One region of the Pseudoalteromonas sp. A22 genome, then DNA from elsewhere that is predicted to be linked to it. Evidence: predicted binding sites of a transcription regulator. Region 1 holds the regulator's gene; each other region holds the start of a gene.
What was found. The regulator MetJ, encoded in region 1, represses methionine synthesis genes. The targets are predictions, from matches to a motif close to TAGACGTCTAGACGTCTA.
Positions count from the first base shown of each region.

Region 2: the regulator MetJ is predicted to act here: its motif matches at 6,515-6,532, upstream of metA (homoserine O-succinyltransferase).
Region 3: the regulator MetJ is predicted to act here: its motif matches at 5,597-5,614, upstream of metK (methionine adenosyltransferase).

Region 1 is NZ_CP047238.1:444,077-451,627, forward strand. It holds gene GSF04_RS06855 (malic enzyme-like NAD(P)-binding protein) at 1-968, shown strand, start outside; gene metJ (met regulon transcriptional regulator MetJ) at 1,050-1,370, opposite strand; gene metB (cystathionine gamma-synthase) at 1,715-2,935, shown strand; gene metL (bifunctional aspartate kinase/homoserine dehydrogenase II) at 2,940-5,288, shown strand; gene GSF04_RS06875 (PBP1A family penicillin-binding protein) at 5,377-7,551, opposite strand, start outside.
Region 2 is NZ_CP047238.1:1,218,296-1,225,846, forward strand. It holds gene GSF04_RS10410 (hypothetical protein) at 1-1,144, opposite strand, end outside; gene GSF04_RS10415 (hypothetical protein) at 1,195-2,796, opposite strand; gene GSF04_RS10420 (hypothetical protein) at 3,165-3,635, shown strand; gene GSF04_RS10425 (tetratricopeptide repeat protein) at 3,681-5,297, opposite strand; gene GSF04_RS10430 (DMT family transporter) at 5,526-6,416, opposite strand; gene metA (homoserine O-succinyltransferase) at 6,594-7,541, shown strand; gene GSF04_RS10440 (homocysteine S-methyltransferase family protein) at 7,531-7,551, shown strand, end outside.
Region 3 is NZ_CP047238.1:3,222,860-3,230,410, forward strand. It holds gene apaG (Co2+/Mg2+ efflux protein ApaG) at 1-206, shown strand, start outside; gene GSF04_RS19385 (symmetrical bis(5'-nucleosyl)-tetraphosphatase) at 306-1,103, shown strand; gene GSF04_RS19390 (methyl-accepting chemotaxis protein) at 1,330-3,345, shown strand; gene tkt (transketolase) at 3,461-5,455, opposite strand; gene metK (methionine adenosyltransferase) at 5,716-6,867, shown strand; gene GSF04_RS19405 (HDOD domain-containing protein) at 6,930-7,551, opposite strand, start outside.

The DNA of each region.
Region 1 (7,551 bases):
GTAAGGCGCTATTATTTAAGCGTTTTGCGGGTCTTGATTCAATCGATATCGAAGTTAAGCACAACACCACCGAAGACTTCATTAATACGGTGGCAAATATCGCAGACACATTTGGCGGTATTAACCTTGAAGATATTAAAGCGCCAGAGTGCTTTGAAATTGAGCGTGCGCTAATCGAACGTTGTGACGTTCCTGTTTTTCATGATGATCAGCACGGCACCGCAATTGTAACCGCTGCGGGTATGCTGAATGCGTTGGAAATTCAAGGTAAAGATATTCATGATGCGATTATTGTGTGTCTTGGCGCGGGTGCAGCCGCTATCGCTTGTATGGAATTACTGATCAAATGCGGTGCTCAACGTGAGCACATATATATGCTAGACAGAAAAGGCGTGATCCATACTCGCCGTGATGACCTAAATGAATACAAAGAGCTGTTTGCAAACAACACGGATAAGCGTACGTTACAAGATGTGATTGCGGATGCGGACGTATTTGTTGGTGTTTCTGGCCCAGACTTACTTTCTGCTGAAGATCTAAAGTTAATGGCTGACAAGCCAGTGGTATTCGCTTGTTCTAACCCAGATCCTGAGATCAGCCCTGAAGTTGCACACGGTGCACGTAATGATTTGATCATGGCGACAGGTCGCTCAGATTATCCAAACCAAGTAAATAACGTGCTGTGTTTCCCGTTTATCTTCCGTGGTGCGCTTGATGTACGTGCAACCGCTATCAATGACGAAATGAAGATTGCAGCGGTTGAAGCAATTAGAACGATTGCGAAAGAACCTGTGCCTGCTGAAGTGTTAAAAGCGGCTGACGTGGATAGTCTTGAGTTTGGTCCTGAGTACATTATTCCAAAACCAATGGATCCGCGTTTGTTACCTCGTATCGCAAAAGCGGTAGCGGTAGCTGCAATTGAATCAGGTGTGGCACAAATCGATATGCCAGCTGGATATATGGAATAATACCATTGGTATTATCCAAATGAAAAAAGCCTCGATTGAGGCTTTTTTTGTGTCTGTAAGTCCACAGAAAAAGAGTAGTTATCACTCTTCGTTTATTTCTGGGATCTCCAAACCGCGTTCTTCCATTATTTGTCTTACCTCTAACGGAATACGCTCTGGATTATCTTTTCTCAAGTCTTCATCGCTCGGCAGTGGCTGACCTGTGAAGGCATGTAGAAACGCCTCACATAAAAGCTCACTGTTCGTGGCATGACGTAAGTTATTCACTTGGCGACGTGTACGCTCATCAGTTAGCACTTTGAGTACATTCAGAGGTATGCTCACCGTGATCTTTTTTACTTGCTCTGCTTTCTTACCGTGTTCTGCATATGGGTGAATATACTCACCGTTCCATTTTGCCATAATTGTGTACTTGCCTCAGTTACATCAATGCCAATATGACTGGGTTCTGGTCTACATTATTCACCAACCGCATGAATATAGGGATAACCTTACGAATTAAAGATAAATCCCAAACTCAAATAGATGAATAAACTAATCCGCCATAGCGAGATAGAAGAATCTCTGCCATAGTTTTCAATAACTCAGTCGTATTAGCAACGCCTAGAGTGGCGAAATTTTATCGGTTTAAAAAAGATAGTCAAATACTAGTTATTTAGCCATTTAGCAGTATAAATGTTTTGACTTCTAGTTTCTGTTGCTCTAACCTTTTAGACGTCTAAACATCCAACTATCTAGGTGACCTTATGAGTCAAGTTAACAAATCGACGGTTGCAGTGCGTCATGGTATAGAAGCTGATAAAGCACATGGGGCAGTAGTGCCACCGCTTTACCTTTCTACCACCTATTCTTTTGCCGATTTTGATACCAAACGCAACTACGATTATGGCCGCAGTGGTAACTTTAATCGTGATGTGCTTGCACAGGCACTTACCGAACTTGAAGGTGGTGCTCGTGGCATTATTACCGCGACTGGCATGGCTGCCGTTCACCTAGTAACTCAGCTACTTAACCATGACGATACGCTGGTTATTCCACATGACTGTTATGGTGGTAGCTATCGCTTGTTTACATCGCTTGCTAAGCGTGGATTGCTCAAATTAACCGTCTTGGATCTCACACAATCAGAAAGTCTTGCACAGCTGCAGCAGATCAAACCTAAATTAGTTTGGATTGAAACACCAAGTAACCCAATATTAAGGCTAACGGATATAGAAGCTGTCGTAAATGCAGCACACGCTGTGGGGGCTTTGGTCGCCGCCGACAATACCTTCTTGTCTCCGGCACTACAAAATCCCATTGCTTTTGGCGTAGATGTAGTCGTGCATTCAACTACTAAATATATCAATGGTCATTCTGATGTCGTGGGGGGCGCGGTGATCGCGCGTACACAGGAGTTGGGTGATGAGTTAGCTTGGTGGGCGAATAATATCGGTATTACAGGTGCACCTTTTGATAGTTACCTAACCCTACGTGGACTGCGCACCTTAAACGTGCGTTTACGCCAACATCAAGAAAATGCTCAGCTTATTGCGGAGTATTTAGAAAAGTCGCCGTATGTTAGCCAAGTTTATTACCCTGGCCTTGAGTCGCATCCTCAACACGAACTTGCGAAAAAACAACAGCTCGGCTTTGGTGGCATGGTGAGCTTTGATATCAAAGGCGATCTGCAAACATCAGCGAAGTTTTTAACGTCTCTAACACACTTTTCATTGGCAGAATCTTTAGGTGGGGTTGAGAGTCTTATTTGCCATCCAGCGACGATGACACACGCAGGTATGGATCCGCAAGCGCGTTTAGAAGCGGGAGTGGGCGACACGTTGATTCGTATTTCTGTAGGCATTGAAGATGCACAGGATCTAATTGCAGATCTGGAATCAGGATTTGCATGTATTGATGAAAGTCAGGCGAGTGATGATGCTAAGTCATTCAAATTAACGCCTGCACATACAGTAGCGTTGTGGTGAGTAAATGGCAAAAGTAGTACATAAGTTTGGTGGTTCGAGTTTAAGCTCGCCAGAGCGTTATCAGGCAGTTGCCAAGATAGTGTTAGAGCAATGTCAACTAGGTGACAGTGTTGTGGTTTCTGCTGCAGGAAAAACAACGAATACCCTAGTGAAGTTATGGCAAAGCTTTGAGCAGCAAGATGTTCGCGCATTCAACGATGTTTTATTACAAGTTGAAAATCATCAACGAGAATTAATTGATGCCCTGTTTGTAGGTGAACAACACAGTGTGTTACTCAAACAGCTCGTCAATGAGCTGCAAGCAATCGCTTTAGGGCGAGAAGAACAGCTGCTTCACTACGCGAGTTTACTTGCACATGGAGAGCTATGGTCGGCTCGTATATTAGCAAACTACCTAAGCTCTCAAGGTGTTGAAGCCAAAGCTATCGACGCTCGTACGTTATTTGTACAACAAGAGGGGGTGTTACTACACGCCCATAACAAAGAAGCGTGCTATCGCGCCATTGATGATCACGCTATCTATATCGTTACCGGTTTTATTGCTGCAAATGCACAAGGTGAAACGGTGACTTTAGGCCGAAATGGCAGTGACTATAGCGCAACTTTGTTGGCAAGTTATCTTGATGCGGCTCAAGTATCAATTTGGACGGATACAACTGGTGTATTCAGCACAGATCCACGTAAAGTCGCTAATGCCATAAAATACACTAAGGTATGTCGTGGCCAAGCTGAATTACTCGCACGATTAGGCAATCCGGTACTGCATGCAAAAACGCTGTCTCCACTTAAAGATACCGATATAAAACTACAAGTTCGCAGCAGCTTTGACGCCGATGCACTTGGCACTGAGATAGTAAAGGCAGGCTATAGCAAAGAGAAGCGCTTTATTACCACTTTTGGACAACTTGACCTGTTACGCGTTGAGCAGCTAAAAAGTGGTGAAGTGAAACAGCTAAGCCAGCTTATTCAGCATAGCATTCATCATTTTGTTAAAGGCGGAGAGGCACACTTACTGGTGCCATCTGAGTTTAGCCATGTTGTGATCAAAGCGCTGGATTCGCGAGCCAATATTATTGAGTCGCAAGTACAAGGCTTTGCTATTGTAGCCCCAAGTCAGGATGTTGCTGGGTTACATCAGCAAGCTCTGGAATTATTGGATGAACATGCGATTGTCACCCGTTTTGTGCTGCAAGAGCGCCATTACAGCTTAGTGTTAACCGATCAAGCAATTGATAGCGATCTACTTGCTATATTGCACGAACGTTTGGTGAATAAAGGCAGAGAGCTTGCTGTGATTGTAGCTGGTGTTGGCAATGTGGGTGAAGTGTTTATCGAACAATGCAAAAACCAAGTCGCTAAGCTGAGTGAGCACTTTGATCTTAAGTTGGTTGGCTTACTGCGTTCTAGGCAAATGTTGTTCTGTCCAAGCGGGTTGAATTTAGCATCGTGGCAACAGCAATGGCAAAATGAGGCCATCGAATATAATGAAGCAGAGCTATTCACTCGTATTAAAGAGCTAGATTACGAGCATAAAGTGGTGGTCGATATTACTGCGAGCGAGCGTTTCAGCGAGTTGTATCCGCAGTTTGTTGAACATGACTGCCATTTGATCAGCGCTAATAAATATGCCGGTACGGCACAACAAGGTTGGTACTCCAAGCTGCGTCAGCAGTTACAAGAGCGTAACCTGTTATGGCGTTACAACACCAGTGTTGGCGCGGGTCTACCCATTAACTTTGCGTTGGCTGATCTGCAAAATAGTGGCGATGAAGTGGTGAGAATTGAAGGCGTCTTTTCCGGCACTTTATCTTGGCTTTGTAGTCGCTATGATGGTTCTGAAGCATTTTCTGAGCTAGTGCTTGGGGCGCAAGAACTTGGTTTTACTGAGCCCGATCCGCGAGAAGACCTATCTGGCCGTGATATGCAGCGTAAGCTTTTGATCTTAGCACGAGAGTTAGGCATTGAACTTGAGCTTGAAGATATTGAATTAGAAGCGTTAATGCCTGAGTCCTTGAGTGTGGGTTCATGGCAAACGTTTTTAGAAAATCGCCAGCAACTCGATGACTTTTATGCGACACACTATGCGAAGGCCACAGCGAATGACGCAGCGCTTCGTTATACTGGTGCACTTGAAATTGCAAGCAATGGCAAAGTGTCTGCAAAAGTAGGCATTGCACAGGTACCAAACGGCTCGGCAATCGCGAATTTAACACCGGGTGATAATATTTTTGTGATCCACACTAAATGGTATGAACAAAACCCACTGGTGATCCAAGGCCCCGGGGCAGGTAAAGAAGTGACAGCTGCGGGAATACATTCCGATTTATTCTGGCTGACGCAAAATCTAAAATAACTCTTTTAAGAAAATAGATATAATACAACTGGTATAAGACAAAAATGCCGATACATCTGTATCGGCATTTTTATTTTAGATTTTTATTTTAGAATAACTCTTCGTGAGTCGGTAGCGGCGCGGTATCGTCAAACGGTGTGCTGCTATTCGTATCTAATACATATTTGGTTGGCGCTGTACCTTGCTCGAAATATTCAAACCGAGATGTGTAATCGTTCTTACGAGACAAAAGCCCTGTCTTTAAATCAATCCGAGTTGAAATAAGCCCAGGAGGCGGCTCTATTGGAGCCAAAGGCTCATCTTTAAGTGCCTCACGCATAAAGTCTATCCAAGCAGGTTGTGCTGAAATCGCGCCGGCTTCTGCGCCAACAAGTTGATTATTACCAAGGTTAGCGTTGTAGGCCGCACGACCCAAGGATTTACTCGCATCATCAAAGCCAACCCAAACTGTGGTGAGGACATTGCGGTTAAAGCCCGTAAACCAAGTATCTACTGAGTCATTGGTGGTACCCGTTTTTCCAGCAAGGTCACGACGTTTTAACCACTGACCACGCCAGCCTGTGCCGCTCCAACCCGTGTCGTGTTTCCAGCTACCGCCACCCCAGATTGCACTATGAAGCGCATCAGCAATCAGAAATGCGTTTTGCTCCGAAATTACTTGCGGTGCACAGCGCTCAGGTTGTTCTTCCAGCTGCTGCTCGTCGCAGACCAATAACGGCTCTGCCGAACCCAGCTCAGTGCCGAATGAGTCGGTAATTTTATCGATAAAGTACGGCTCAATGAGGTGACCGCCGTTGGCAAAAGTGGCCATGCCGCGCGCCATTTCAATAGGAGTCAGTGCAGCACTACCAAGCGCCAATGACTCACTGCGATTAATATCTGCGTCTTGAAAACCAAATTTAAGCAAATGATCAGCAGCCTTATTTATGCCAACACCTTTGATCAAACGAACAGATACCACGTTTTTCGATTGTGCAAGCGCTCGACGAATACGGATTGGGCCGTTATACACTTCAGGGCTATTCTTCGGACGCCAAGCCACGCCAACGCTTCTGTCCCAATGATTAATCGGGGCGTCATTAAGAATGGTGGCTAGGGTATAGCCATTTTCTAATGCGGATGAATAAATAAAAGGTTTGATGTTTGAACCCACCTGACGCTTAGCTTGGGTAGCACGATTGTATTGGCTAAGCTCAAAGCTGTAGCCACCCACAATCGCCTTTACACGCCCATCCTGCGGGTCGAGTGAGACAAGAGCACTGGATGCCTGTGGCAACTGACTTAACATCCAGCCGTCGTCTTGTTTACGGACAAACACTTGCATGCCCGGCGCGAGGATATCTGCGGTTGTTTTTGGTGGTAAGCTTTGACGCGTCTCACTGATGTATTGTCTGGCCCAACTTAAGCCTGACCATTCCAATGTAATTTGTTCACCGGTCTTTAAGAGCAGGTCGGCCGTTTTCTCTGCAATGCTCAGCACCACAGCGGCTTTTAACGGTCCAATTTCATTGACCTTTTTAAGGCGAGTAATAATACCTTCATGGCTTAGCGGCGATCCCGTCTCAGCATGCCAATAGGTTTCTTCTGCGCCTCTAAAGCCGTGACGCATATCGTAGGCATGTAAATTATCAACTAATGCATGCTGAGCAGCCTGTTGCATGTCAGACTCCACACTGGTGTAAACTTTCATGCCTGAGTTATAAGCTTTATCAGTACCGTAGCGTTCGACCATATAGGCGCGAACCATTTCAGAAATATAAGGTGCATACAGCTCGATTTCGGCGCCATGGAATTTAGCCGTGATAGGAGCTTGTGTCGCCTCATCATATTCTGCGCGGGTAATATACTTTTCAGCAAGCATTCGTCCGAGCACAACATTCCGGCGCAATTGTGCGCGCTCTGGGTTACGAATTGGATTTAACGCAGAAGGCGCTTTTGGCAGGCCTGCAATCATTGCCATTTCTGCTAAAGTTAATTCTGATAGTGAGCGACCGTAGTAGACTTGTGCTGCTGCACCGATACCAAAGGCGCGATTGCCTAGTTCAATTTTGTTTAAGTAAAGCTCAAAAATTTCATCTTTCGTTAATAGTTGCTCAATATGCAACGCAATAAAGATTTCTTTCACTTTACGAATATAGGCTTTCTCTCTTGTTAAGAAGAAGTTTCTGGCAAGTTGCATGGTGAGCGTACTGGCTCCCTGCTTTTTTTGCCCTGTGGTGATAAGCACTATAGCGGAGCGGACGATACCTATCGGGTCAATGCC
Region 2 (7,551 bases), 770 kb from region 1:
ATATTCCCCAAGCATTGCGAGTAATGCGAATATCAGCAAACTCGGTGTCAGGAATAAATACCGTTGTGGCCGAAATAACCTGTAGCCCTAAATCTAGTTCTAGTAGAGAGGTGGCAACGAGGGCATCTTCATGAAGCTTTGGATACTGCGTCATAATCGTTTGCTGCGATGGTTTAATCACAGCGTCTCTTGGTGATAATCCCAATAAATATAAGCGATCGTTATCAAGATAGCTTGCTAGTAAGCGTGATAGCTCAAGTTGTGCGATTGGACGCTTGGCTTGTATATTTGAGCGAGTATCCGTGAGGGTGAGGTCGGTATTTTGAAGCAGCAACCAATGCTTATCACTTAGGCCAACAACCTGAGTTTGATTAAGAATGTGGCGAGATACGCTATCAGCTTGGCGAGTAACAATTAAACTATCGTCATTCAACGAATAACTAGACTGTGTGGTGTCGTTGTAGTGATGACGCAGCGCCGGCGGCTGATATTGTCCGATTAAGGTGGTAAGTTCAATGCGAATGGCGTCGCGAGTACTTTGAATAAGCCAATTTCCGGTTTCATCTCGAACAAAAATAGCCGGACTATATTGGCCAAATTTATCCACGCTAAATGCTTGCCAAGTGGTATTACAGGCTTTGGCGCAGGAGGGGGAACTTCGAGTAAGGGATGACTTGTCTTTTGTCAGAGATTCGTCATAGTTATCATTAAACACAAAGGGTAACTCAGCTTTACCCGACGCGAGTTGTAACGTGAACAGTAAACGCCGTTGATTGCCGCTGGCATAGAGTCTGCTTTCTTTTAGATAACCGAGCTGGAGTTGAGAGTAACTCTCTAACTTTTTCATGTTTCCAGCTTCACCTTGATAGCTGGGCTCATACGTCTCGCTATTGAATGGTGCGGTTTGCTCTAATTGGGGAAATTGCAACGTTTGTTTGCAGGCATCTTCTGCGCATGTTTGTAAGGTGATCCTTTGGTCCTGATATTGAAAAGAATACCAAGGTGAAAGGGCTTGATAACCTTGTTGTCCTGCGTGAAATAATAACGGTAGGGTTGATGTGTCGTAGTGCTCTGACTCTGCTGAGGCGTTAACGCTTAAAGACAAAGCCCAGCAGGTAAGCGTGGTGGCGATGAACTTATTCATAATCTTTCCTTATTGGAGTAGGGCAGCGCATAGCCACCCTTAACAAAAACCTAGTGAATGATGCCTTGGCGTTGGCCTGCATTAACGGGTTTGTTGAGCTGGACAGAGAGCCAGTTTTCAACGTCACTACGTAACGACGCGTCGCTATCAGGACCGGATTGTGACGAATAGAACCATAACCCTGTTGGTGCTGGAGCATTGACATTGCTGCCACAGGTAAAGTGATTTGCCGCATACATCACCGCGCCTGAGCTACCATATTCGTAATGACTGTCCGAATAACCACCGTAGCCTCTGGCTTGCACCCGACCTTTTGAATCAAGGGTAAAGTGATACACCTCATTGGGTTGCAACAGAAAAGGACTGACATCGGACGAATCAAAGCGCGCGCGCATTGTGGTGGTAACACTGGCTTGATTACCCGAACGCGTGATCATGCCTGCCAAGTTGGTGATAAGCGCATCGGCCAATTGACCGTCCAGCAAGCTGCCAGGGTTGCCATTGACGATGGCTGAAGTAATGCCAAGTGCCGCTTTGACGACTCCAATGGTGGAGTTTAAATTCCATGTGGTGTTGTATCCCATGGCTGCGCCACCGGCTTTATTAAACAAGATGACTTCAGGTGCCGCTCCTGGCAAATCGACCGCAAATTTTGCGCCGTCAGTTGCATGTGAGTTGGTACCTTTTGACCAGATTTTTTTAGCTTGCCCGGTTACATGGTAGCGAGCTGAATAAGTGCCTCTGACTTCTAAATTGCCCGAACAGGCATTACTTTGATTACATGCAAATCCCCCAGTGTCTGCACACAACATTTTGACGTGGAACTCTGTCGAGTTATGGGCTGAGGTGTTGTCGAAACTGAGTGCTTTATTTTTTGACCAACGTTTCCCCTTAGCTGAGTGAAAGGCGCCGTAGGCTGAGGTATTGACATAAGCATGGTGCTTAGAAAAACCACTACCATCGCTGGTGGATGTGCTCCAAGGCGTTTGGGTTGATGGGTAGTTAGTTACCACTTGGCCTGTGCTGGTTGAAGGGGTCACCATCTGACATGAGCATTGTGACTTAGGTCCGAAGATGGGTTTTTTAGTCAGCAATTCTTTTAATTCGGCAAGAATATCTGACGGTAGCGTCCTATCGTATTCAAGTACCGAGAGCCCTTTACGTTTAGGAGCTGCGTACTCCTTGTGCCAAGTGCTGTATAGCTGCGGTGCATTTAGCTCTAAATGTTGGCTGAGCGTTGGCACTTTTTGCTGTTGTGTCCATTTTTCGAATACCGTCGGTTTAAATTGAATAAGATATCGAGTAAAGAAAAAGTTATCTTCAGGCGCTTGCTCGGTAAAAGCATTTTCCCATGCTGATAACACGTTTTGATCTATAGCTTTTGCTTGGCTTAGCATCTCGCCATCTCGATAGTCGCGGATCAAGCTATCGACGTAGCGATCTAATTCATATTCTTCGTCGTTGTCGGAGATATATTCAAGCAAGGAAACACGGTCTTGAGACCAGTTTGAAATGGCTTGCCACGCTTCTGGGCTTACTTGAGAGGGAGCCATTTCTCCATATTCTTCTGCGGCTTGTAGCGAAATACTACCCAGTAACAACGTGCTGGTAACTAGGCTGACTAATTTGGGGGTGAAATTTCTCTGTTTCATTTTTCTATTCCTTCATCGTTGTGCTGAGTCAACATGCCTCATGCATTGTTAACTTGCCTTGTGATGTTGGAAACTTTTTCAGCGATTGAATAGGAGGTTGTAGGGCCAGTTAGGGTCAACTTGGGTAAAACCTTTGATATTAAACGGACGCCTTGGGTTAGGTAAGTTTTGATATCGGGCTGTGGTAAATAAAAACTTAAATATCAAAGACCTGCTTATATTTTTACCCGAATTTACCCAATTGCCCCGTAACTTTTGCTGCAATCAATATTCGCTTGAGGCAGGATTTTGCTATCGCCGTTATTGGAGTCTCAGCGTGAGTACATTCGCAATCGAATAACGGTGTCATAACCAATAAGGAGACAGTTATGAGACGAGTAATAGTATTGGGAGCAACTTTGATTGCAAGCTTTGTACAAGCCCATAGCCCAGAAATGATAGCGCAGCTCGAAGTTGCTGATGGGGCGAAATGTCCAAAGCGGCAAACGATTCTGCTAGGTAAAATGACATTAACTGCTGGAACCTTTAAATATTTACACAGTGAAGGAAGTAACGTTTGTACCAGTCCTAAGCAGAGTATTTCTGGTCGCATTACACCACAACTAGATTGTGGCCAGTTTGATGATTGGCGGCTTGCTTATGATATGGGTAATAAAATGTGTCAATCTCTACATCAAAATATGAAAGGCTTTAGTAATAGCTTAAAGCCTGATATGGCAGTGTATCCACGCTTTGAAGGACCTTTTGAATTTAAAGGAGACCGTCATCACCAAGAGTATGAGGCCGGTATGGGCGTGACCTTAGCATGTTATTTATGTGAGACCGCCACGGTTAATTAGGGCCTGTTAATACCAGAAGGGGCGAAAGCCCCTTTGTTGTAGACATCAAATAGCGTTGGAGCACGCTAAGATTTGCTCCAGTTGTGCAACTTTTTCACAAAGAGGTGCAGTATCGAAATTAGCGTCTTGGCATTGAGTGAGTACATATTGTGCCGTGGTAACAATATTTCGAATACGCGGCTTTTTGGGCAGCGTTTTGGTATTTAGATAGCGTTCAAGAGTACGCACTCGTAAGCGACCATCATCGATATTCACTTTCCACACTTTGCTTTCTTCCGCTAATTCGACACGAGTTTTGCCACTACTTTGCTCCCAAAGCGCCAAAGTGAGTGTCATTACCTCAACCATCAATTGTCTAGCGGCCTGTTCATCAATGCTCGTATGTTTACTGTGCACTCCATGAGTACTGGTGCGGGCGGTATAGCGAACAACGCAGTAAGTAACCAGCACACCCGTTAAAAATGCGATAAACCCGACGAGTACATGAGACAAAATACTTGTCTCTGTTTGGTGCTTAGGCGTGGCCAAGACGTTAGCGCTTTGAAGGCGAAATTGATAAAGATTTTCACTCTGCACACGACTACTTTTAAGCATGTCATTATAACGCTGTGCGGTCTCTACCGCTTCTTTATAAGCGTGTGTTTGTAGCTGGGACTGCAATAAGGCAATGTAAAATAATTCGGTAAGCTGACTATTTTGCTGATTATGTGCTTCAAGCCCCTGTTTAAGTAACGTTTGTGCAGTTAGGTTATCGCCCTCAAGCTGCTTGAGTTTGGCTTCAATAAGCAGTGCTCGCTGATCCACTTTGCCGTGTTGAATTAGTTGCCGAGTACGTTTGAATGAAGCAAGTTGCTGTTGTGCCTGAGTGATATGATTTTGAGCAATGGCAATTTCGGTCAATAATAAATAGGCTCGAGACAATTGAGTATAGGCGCCGCTTTGTGTCAAAGGTTGAAGTAAATCTTCAATGATTTCAGTTGCTTTGTTGTAGTCGCGCTTTTTGTAGAAGACTTCCGCGATGCTTAGCAAGGTGTGGTTCGCTTTGACCTGGTCGCCCGCTTGCTGGTGGAGCGCATGGGCTTGACGAAACGATAGAATGGCATCATCCAACTGATTAATATCCCTCGATACATTCCCTAAATTGTTAAGCGTGATCGCTTGCCTCTGCAGGTCATTTGTTGCTTTCGCTATTTGGTAGCTTTCTAAAAATAAAGTAAGGGCAGTGTCTAAATCTCCTAGTGCCTGATAAGCATTAGCTAAATCGTTTGCCGATTTACCCAGGAGTTCGTTTTGTTGCAACTTAGCCGCAAGCGTTTGCGCTTCGTGGAAGCTCTCCAGCGCTTGAATATAATTGCGCTGGCGGTAACGATTAATACCACTTTGTCTTAACGCCTGAAAGCGTTGGAGTGTGGTTAACTTCCATGCTATCAACTCATCCAGAATTTGATTGCTGAGCTTTATGTCACCCGCTCGACGATACAAGCTAGCAAGCTCAAGGTGTGCATCAAAAGCTTGAGCTCCGTTGGGTTCAAGCGTTTCAAGATGTTGCTTACAAGACAAAATTTGGCTTGTGAGGTTAGCATTATTGGCACTTGGGCATTCTGAACCATGCGCCGGTAACACAACGAGCAGTAAAGCTAAAAGCAAAGCAAGCAAAGGCATAAATATTAGTCTGGATACATTGTTTTTACATATTAATATAGTGGTAACAAAAAGTCGTGTCTGCCTTTAATAAATCTCAGGTCGACTACTTTTTTGGATTTCACAACTGGTTAGCACCAAATGTTTAAATTTATCAGTATGACCAGACTACACTTGATACGGTCAGGCGGTTGCAGACAACGCATTAGATGGAGGCCAATATGCACACATATTAAGTGTGTATATTGGCTATCCTTTTAGCAATAAAAATACCCCAGCCAAAGCAATTAGGCCTCCAAACATCATAGACTTAGTAATAGCTTCTCTGCGCAGTAGCCCAATCGTCATGACCATGAGCGGTGCCGTTGCAAAGATGGTTTGTGCGATAGCGGGATCAGTATGATTAACGGAAATCAACTGTAGCCACAGCCCAATAAAGGTACCAAAAAACACTGCAACGAATAACCAGTTTTTACCGTCGATTTGTTTAAGTGTGAGTGCTTTAAACAGGCTTTGTGATCGCAAACAAACAACAATAAAGGCCACAAATAGGGTGCCGGATCCCAAGCGGATAAGTGCCGCCCACAAACTACTAATGCTTTCGTTATTTAGCGCACCTTTGGAAAGTACCATACCCGCCGCTTGGCAAATGGCAGCCGTGAGTGCAAAGCAGACTCCCAAGAGATAATGTTTTTTGTCTAGCACTGGCTGGCTTCTACTTGGCTTAATCGCTAGCATCACGCCAACAGTCGTCACTGCAATGCCGATCCAAGCGGATGCGCTGAGATAAACACCAAGAAGTACAATGTTTAAGATCCCCGCGATGGCAGGTGCAAGACTTTCAATAACCAAAGTGCGAGCAGGACCTATATTTCTAAGTGCGGCAAAGTAGGCGCTGTCACCAATTGCTATGCCCAGTACCCCACTGGCTATCAGCCAGCCCCAGCTCGAGAGTAAGGTCGGGTACATAGCATCACCTGCGATGATCAAACACAAGATCATCAAAGCAGAAGCGATGACGCCTTTGCTAACGTTCAACTCAAATGGACTAAGGTGATGGCTAAATCGTTTATACAGTATGGTTGAGCCAGCCCATACCCCAGCCGCCGCAATCGCTGCCGCTTCGCCAATACCAATCATAAATATCAAGTTTCTTGTGTTTATTTATATGGTGGCAAGTATACATAAATTGAAATAATCAGTGAGAGGTGAGACATCAAATTATTATTACAAATGTTTAGACGTCCATACATCTAGAGGTTGAAATTTTCCAGTTTTTGTCCATAATAATGCCATTCGATTAGTCTGGAGCAGCGCATGCCAATCACCGTCACCGACGAACTCCCAGCCATTGCCCAATTGCGTCATGAAAATGTGTTCGTGATGCCACAAAGTCGTGCATCAACGCAAGAGATCCGCCCAATGCGGCTCGCGATATTAAACTTGATGCCGAATAAGGTGGAGACTGAGGTGCAATTTATCCGATTACTGGCAAATACCCCTTTGCAGGTGAATGTTGATTTGTTGCGACTGGACACCCACCGTAGCTCTGAAAACTCAGAGCAACATCTAGATATGTTTTACCGCTATTTTTCGGATGTGAAAGATCAAAACTATGATGCTTTGATAGTCACCGGTGCGCCGCTGGCGCATCTTGAATATGTCGATGTGGTGTATTGGCGGGAATTACAGGCGTTTTTTGATTGGGCTGAGCACCATGTTACTTCAACCCTGTTTTCTTGTTGGGCCGCACATGCCGGTTTGTATCACCATTATGGGTTAAAGCGAGCACTCAAAAATGACAAACTGTGTGGCGTATTTAAGCACCACTGTTATTTTGACCACGGGGCGCTCACTCGCGGTTTTGATGATGAGTTTTTGGTGCCACACTCACGCTATGGCCACATCGACATCGATAAAATTAACGGGTGTAAAGACCTAGTGGTGTTAGCGGGTTCTGAAAAAGTAGGCGCTTACTTAATTAAAAATCACTCAGGTAGCCAAGTATATATTACCGGTCACCCTGAATACGACGCCGATACGCTACAAAAAGAATATCTTCGCGATTGTGAAAAAATGGCCAACGCACCGCAACCTGAGAACTATTTCCCTGAGAATGACACCAGCAAACGTCCATCTAAGACATGGCAAAGCCATGCATTCTTGTTATTCTCAAATTGGTTAAACTACTATGTTTACCAAACCACACCTTATGATATTAACTTAGTTAGCCAAGATGTAAGGACTAACAATTATGCCGAGTAATGTAGCCGTA
Region 3 (7,551 bases), 1.3 Mb from region 1:
AAGAGACCGAAGTAGAAGGTGATGGTGTTGTCGGTGAGCAGCCCACCATTCGTCCTGGCGAGAGCTATCAGTATACCAGCGGCGCGGTGCTCGATACCCCAGTTGGTACGATGGAAGGGTATTATTTAATGCGTAATGAGTTTGGCACTGAGTTTAAAGCGCCAATCAATGTATTTAGACTCTCCTGTCCAAATATTTTGCATTGATACCGTTTTTATTTTGCGGAAGCGGGCTTCCCCCGCGTTCCTCATACATGCTAGACATCAGAATAAAAACATTGAGTTATAAAAAACCACAGGTAATAAATGGCAAAATACGCAATTGGAGACTTGCAAGGCTGCTTCACTCCACTCATCGGGCTACTCGATCAAGTCGACTTTAACCCAAGCCAAGACCATCTATACTTTGTCGGTGACATCATCGCCAGAGGACCTGATTCACTTGCTTGCCTAGAGTTCCTCTATCAACACTCAGGCTCTATTAGCATTACACTCGGCAATCACGATCTCCACTTTTTAGCATGTCTTGCTTTGGGTGTCGCTCCGAACCCAAAAGATAAATTAGACGCGGTTTTTGCCAGCCCTAAATGCCAAAAATATGCTGACTTATTACGTTCACAGCCGCTGGCTATTTGGCTTGAAACACAGCAAACTTTTATTTCTCATGCAGGTATTCATCCAAGCTGGAATATTACGCAAGCGCTAGAATATGCACGCTTTGCCGAAACCATTTATCAATCAACAAAAGCCCCTGAGTTTTACGCCAATATGTACGGTGCTCACCCAGGACTTGAGCTCAACAAGCTCAGTGAACAAGATAAGTTTAAAGCCATTGTTAACGTCTTCACTCGAATGCGCTTTCTAAAACAAAATGGCGAACTGGATCTTAAGAACAAGTCTGGCCTAAAAGATGCGGCAGGTCTCACTCCGTGGTTTGAGCTCAGCCAAACATCAGCCGACACTACCCTACTTTTCGGCCACTGGGCTGCTTTGGAAGGCGAAACCAACAAGAAAAATATTATTGCCTTAGACACTGGCTGCGTGTGGGGAGGCCCTATGACGATGATAAATATCGACAGTGGTGAAAAATACCAGCATAGCTAACCTCTATAACAGCCCTAAATCAACGTTAGGGTAAGCACTTACTTTAACTTTTATTAAACTACACTCGAAGAAAAGAAGCTTATACTTTTTATCCGTTGAGCTGCTATTTTTTGTAATCCGACCTTTTTTACTGAAATTTTTTGTCACATCTGCTATAAAATACTTAACTTATCCGCAATAAATCCGATAAGTATCCGTATTGCTTTGTAAATTTTGTAGGACAGCTATGAATTTGACTGTTAGCCAACGTATTTGGGGTGGTTTTATTACCATCACCTTGTTGCTTCTTCTTATCGGGGGCAATTCTTTATTTAGAATTGCGAACATTGACAACTCAACTCAACAGGTTAATAACCTGTCTTTACCAGCTCTCTCTAAAAGCTCTGCTCTACAAGTAGAGTTCACTTTAATGAGCAAAATGGCTCAGGGAAGTTTTTATGCACGTTCAGAGACTGAGCTGGCGACGCTAAAACAGCAATTTGCAGAGCGCCAGAAGATCTTTGACAAAACCTATTCAGAGCTGCAGCAGGTCGTTGCTGCTAATAATAAATTGGCCTCAAGCAGTCGTGATGTTGGCAAAAGTTATGATGCGTTCGTAAAAGCCATGAACAGCTTGGTAAACGAGAAAACAACTGAGCTTTCGTTACGGGACAAATTAAAAGAGCAGTTATCAACTATCGACGTTGCCGCAGAAGATGCGACTATGGTGACGGTTGATATCATCGATTTGGATGGCTTAGAAGATGCTGACAAACGCGCTTTTCAAGCTGCAAATAACTTAGAAAATAACTTTTCTTCTGTTGTGACTAGCGCCAATGATATTGTTACTGTTGAAGACATCAATACACTGGAAATCGTAAGTAGAGATCAAAGCTACCTCGTTGAAGAGCTAGGTCGTAACATCGACTTAATGCGTGGCCCAGTTAGCGCGCTTGATAGCAGTTTGTTTGCTGATCTCGAAGGCTATTACACTAATTTGAAAGCTGCAGTTACTGGCAGCAACAGCATCGCGGACAATCAAAAACGTTTGATCAACGCATTAGCCGAAACACGTAAAGAGCTAGCCGATGCAGAAAAAACCACGCAAGCAGCCCTTTCTCAGTTAGATGATTTACTCTCTGAAGCAAGCCAAGTCGCCTTTAACTTACAGCAAGGCGTACGTGCCGATGTAGGCACAGCAAACCTATGGACTTGGATCGGGATGATAGTAGCAACGCTAATGGCCGTCGGCGTAGCTTACATTACCGTTAGCCGTATCACAAAACCACTATCGGAAGTAAACCGAGTTTTAAACATTGTCGCCAGTGGCGATATGACACAGCGCTTAGATGACACTGCAAAAGATGAGTTTGGTGAATTATCTAGAAGCTGTAACACCCTAATCTCTAGCTTACGTGAACTTATCACTGGCATTATTTCTCGTTCGACACAGCTTGCTGCAGCGTCCGAAGAAACATCGACTATCACTACAGAATCCAGCCAAGCAATTAAGAATCAGCAGGCACAAGTAGAGCAAGCAGCTACCGCTACCACCGAGATGAGTAGCACCTCTCACGGTGTTAGCAACAGCGCGCATCAAGCATTACAAGAAATTAAAAATGCTGATAAAGAAGCGGAGCGTGTTAAAGGTATTTCACATGAGAACAAACACACTATTGAGCAACTCGCAAGGGAAGTGGATGAAGCCTCTCGCGTGATTAACAAACTACACCAAGACAGCGCTTCGATAGGCAGTATTTTGGATGTTATCCGTGGTATTGCCGAGCAAACTAACCTCCTTGCGCTAAACGCTGCAATCGAAGCCGCGCGTGCTGGTGAACAGGGTCGTGGCTTCGCGGTAGTGGCAGACGAAGTGCGCTCACTTGCAAGTAAGACTCAAGAGTCAACTCAAGAAATTCAAGCAATGATTGAATCCTTACAAGCAGGAGCCGAAGAAGCGGTAGGCGCGATGTCGAAAGGCAAACAGCAGGCGGAGTCGTGCGTAACTCAGAGCGACCTTGCTAATGAAGCACTAAACTCCATCACTGCAGCCGTTTCTCAGGCCCATGATGTGAGTGAAGAGATTGCAAACGCGGCGAATGAGCAACAACAAGTAGCACAGGAAATTAGTGAACGCTTGGAATCGATTGTAACAATCGCAGAGCAAACAGCTGAAGGCGCAAGCCAAACCTCGATCTCTAGTTCTGAGGTTGCTAAACTCGCCGAAGAGTTACGCTTATCGGTAGAACAGTTTAAGGTTTAACTATCTAACCTGAGCTTTGAGCAGAAAACAGTCTCAAAGCTTTAGGTGGTTTAGCAAAACCGCTAAGCATAAAAAAACCCATGCATGGCATGGGTTTTTTGTTTCTTTTCTTTGATTATGCAAACAATGCGTTTGCCTTCTCAACGATATTTTCTACCGTAAAGCCGAATAGCTTGAATAGCTCATCAGCAGGTGCTGACTCACCAAACGTTGTCATACCAACGATAGCACCATTTAGGCCTACATATTTGTACCAGAAGTCCTCAATACCCGCTTCGATAGCGACGCGACGCGTTACTGAGCTTGGTAGTACGCTTTCTTTGTATGCTGCAGATTGCGCATCAAAAATGTCCGTTGAAGGCATAGACACAACACGCACCTTTTTACCTTCTGCACGAAGCTTATCCGCAGACTCAACCGCAAGTTGCACTTCAGAACCGGTTGCAATAAGGATGATTTCAGGTTCACCATCACAAGATAGTACATAACCACCTTGCTTAATCGCTGCAACTTGCTCAGCTGTACGTGGCTGCTGTGCAAGACCTTGACGGGTAAATACAAGTGCAGATGGACCATCAGCGCGTTCAACCGCTTGCTGCCAAGCAACTGCTGACTCAACTTGGTCACATGGACGCCAGCTCGCAAGGTTTGGCGTAGTGCGTAAGTTCGCCATTTGTTCTACAGGTTGGTGTGTTGGACCATCTTCACCAAGACCGATTGAATCATGAGTATACACAAAGATACTTCTTTGCTTCATCAATGCAGCCATACGTACGGCATTACGCGCGTATTCCATAAACATCAGGAATGTCGCACCGTAAGGGATAAAGCCTCTGTGCAGTGCAATACCATTCATGATGGCAGACATACCAAATTCACGCACACCGTAGAAAATGTAGTTACCCGCAGCATCTTCTGCCGTTAAGCCTTTAGATTGATCCCAAAGTGTTAAGTTAGAACCCGCAAGGTCAGCAGAGCCACCCATAAACTCAGGTAGAATTGGGCCATAGGCATTCAATGCATTTTGTGATGCTTTACGAGTTGCTGGGTTTGCAGGATTCGCTTGAAGCTCTGCGATATAGGTTTCTGTTTTCTCAGACCAGTCTGCTGGAAGCTCGCCTTTCATGCGACGCTCAAATTCAGCAGCAAGCTCAGGATAATGCATTTGGTATTCAGTAAACTTAATCAACCAGTCACTTTGTTGATTTTGACCACGTGCTGTTGCGTCCCATTTCGCGTACACATCTTCTGGTATTTCAAATGCACCGTGCTCCCAACCAAGGAATTCACGTGCCGCTTTGATTTCATCATCACCTAGCGGTGCACCGTGACAATCATGGCTACCAGACTTGTTTGGTGAACCATAACCGATAACCGTTTTACAACAGATAAGGGTTGGTTTGTCAGACTCTGCTTGCGCCGCTTCGATTGCCGCTTTAATCGCATCGCTATCGTGGCCATCAACACCGGCAATAACATGCCAGCCATAAGACTCAAAACGTTTTGGGGTATCGTCGCTAAACCAGCCTTCAACTTCACCGTCGATTGAAATACCGTTGTCATCCCAAAATGCAATCAGTTTGCCAAGACCAAGGGTACCCGCAAGTGAACAAGCTTCGTGTGAGATACCTTCCATCAAACAGCCATCACCTAAAAATGCATAGGTATAGTGATTAACGATGTCGTAATCTTCACGGTTAAACTGTGCAGCCAATGCTTTTTCAGCAATCGCCATACCTACCGCATTGGTAATACCCTGACCTAATGGGCCTGTAGTCGTTTCAATACCTGGCGCATAACCATATTCTGGGTGGCCTGGTGTTTTGGAGTGTAGCTGACGGAAATTTTTGATGTCGTCAATTGATAAGTCATAACCCGACAAATGCAACAATGAATAAATTAACATCGAGCCGTGACCGTTTGATAATACGAAGCGATCTCTGTCGAACCACTCAGGATTACTTGGGTTGTGCTTTAAAAAATCGCGCCAAAGTACTTCTGCGATGTCCGCCATGCCCATAGGGGCTCCTGGGTGGCCAGACTTGGCCTTTTGTACAGCGTCCATGGAAAGAACGCGAATTGCATTAGCAAGTTCTTTGCGAGATGGCATGAATTCTCCTACCTTTAAATGTGTTTCGCGGGGGTTTGAGCCCATTCTTACTTATTTATATGGCTAACTGCAACGGCAAAGGCCATAAAAAAACGGGTACAGACGGACTTTTTCCGACCATTAAAAAAGTTTGCACAATTTTGGACGTCTAGGCGTAAAATAACTAGTCAATGCCTAGGTTTTTTGGTTAGAATACGCTCCTTAATTTTTCGCGCTGTCCCTGATGTTTGTGAAGCGCAATATTTGTGAGCATAAATACAATGGCTAAACATTTATTTACTTCTGAATCTGTTTCTGAAGGCCATCCAGATAAAATTGCTGATCAGATCTCTGATGCGGTTCTAGATGCCATCCTTGAGCAAGATCCAAAAGCACGTGTTGCGTGTGAAACTTACGTTAAAACCGGTATGGTTATGGTTGGTGGTGAAATCACAACTAGCGCTTGGGTTGATATCGAGGAATTAACTCGTAAGACCGTGCGTGAAATTGGTTACACACACTCTGACATGGGCTTTGACGCTGATTCATGTGCAATCCTTAACACCATTGGTAAGCAATCACCTGATATTAACCAAGGTGTTGACCGTACTCGTCCAGAAGAGCAGGGTGCTGGTGACCAAGGCCTAATGTTTGGTTACGCGTGTAACGAAACTGACGTACTTATGCCTGCGCCTATCACATACTCACACCGTTTAGTTCAGCGCCAAGCGCAAGTTCGTAAAGACGGCACGCTACCTTGGTTACGTCCAGACGCTAAGTCTCAGGTAACATTCGCGTACGAAAACGGTAAAGCAGTAGGTATCGACGCAGTCGTATTATCTACACAGCACTGTGATTCTGTATCACAAGCTGACCTTGTAGAAGCTGTGATGGAAACTATCATCAAGCCTACATTACCTGCAGAGCTTATCACTGAAGCAACTAAGTTCTTCATCAACCCAACTGGCCGTTTCGTTATCGGTGGTCCTATGGGTGACTGTGGTCTAACTGGTCGTAAAATCATCGTAGATACATACGGCGGTATGGCTCGTCACGGTGGTGGTGCATTCTCTGGTAAAGATCCATCAAAAGTTGACCGTTCTGCAGCTTACGCAGCGCGTTACGTTGCAAAGAACATTGTTGCCGCTGGCCTTGCTGACAAGTGTGAGATCCAAGTGTCTTACGCAATCGGTGTTGCTGAACCTACTTCTATCAGTGTAGAAACTTTCGGTACAGCCAAGCTTGATGAGTCGCGTTTAATCGAACTTATCCGCGCGCACTTCGACTTACGTCCTTACGGTCTAATCACTATGCTAGACCTTGAGCGTCCAATTTATCAGCCTACTGCTGCTTACGGCCACTTTGGTCGTGAAGAGTTCCCTTGGGAAGCAACAGATAAAGCTGACGCACTACGTGCAGCTGCAGGCCTATAACCCCTGCTGCAAAAAGTAAAAAAGGCGCCAAGTGCGCCTTTTTTAATGCCCATAGATAACCCCTACCCGATAAATACCTCGTCGACATCATCTTTTAAGTTTTGATACTCATCATCATGAAGATTAAGCTCAATCATCACCTTGTCTTTAAATAAATACCAATCCGCTGCGCTTCTAAAATGTTTTGCTTCGAAACAGAGGTTTTCAGCCAGTTTAAGTGCCGCAAAGGTTTGCACATGTTGTGCATTTTTTTGCTCTTCAAGATAGCTAACGTCATGGTGGCGCAAAATCATCTGGCATATTTCTTTGGGTAAGTGCCAAGACGTCGCAAGAAAGTAACCTATCACAGTGTGAGGCACTGGATACTTTTGCTGCTCGTAGTAAATCAATGTTTGCTCAGGCCGCTCTATAGACTGTTTTATTACTTCAGCGTAGTCTGGATATTTTACGGCCATTGCTGGGATCCCGGCATCGTGAAAGAGTCCGAGCAGCTGCAAATTCTCTAGGGGTAATGATGCTTTTAAATGATGTCCAACCACCATTGCTGCTTTTGAGATATCCGCAGCATTATCCCAAAACTGCTGCAGTGAAATACAGCACTTTGACTGCTCAAACGCATTTTTAAGCAAATACCCAGTCACTAGCTGCGTAATACAGGTAACGCCCAAAAACATCACAGCTTGT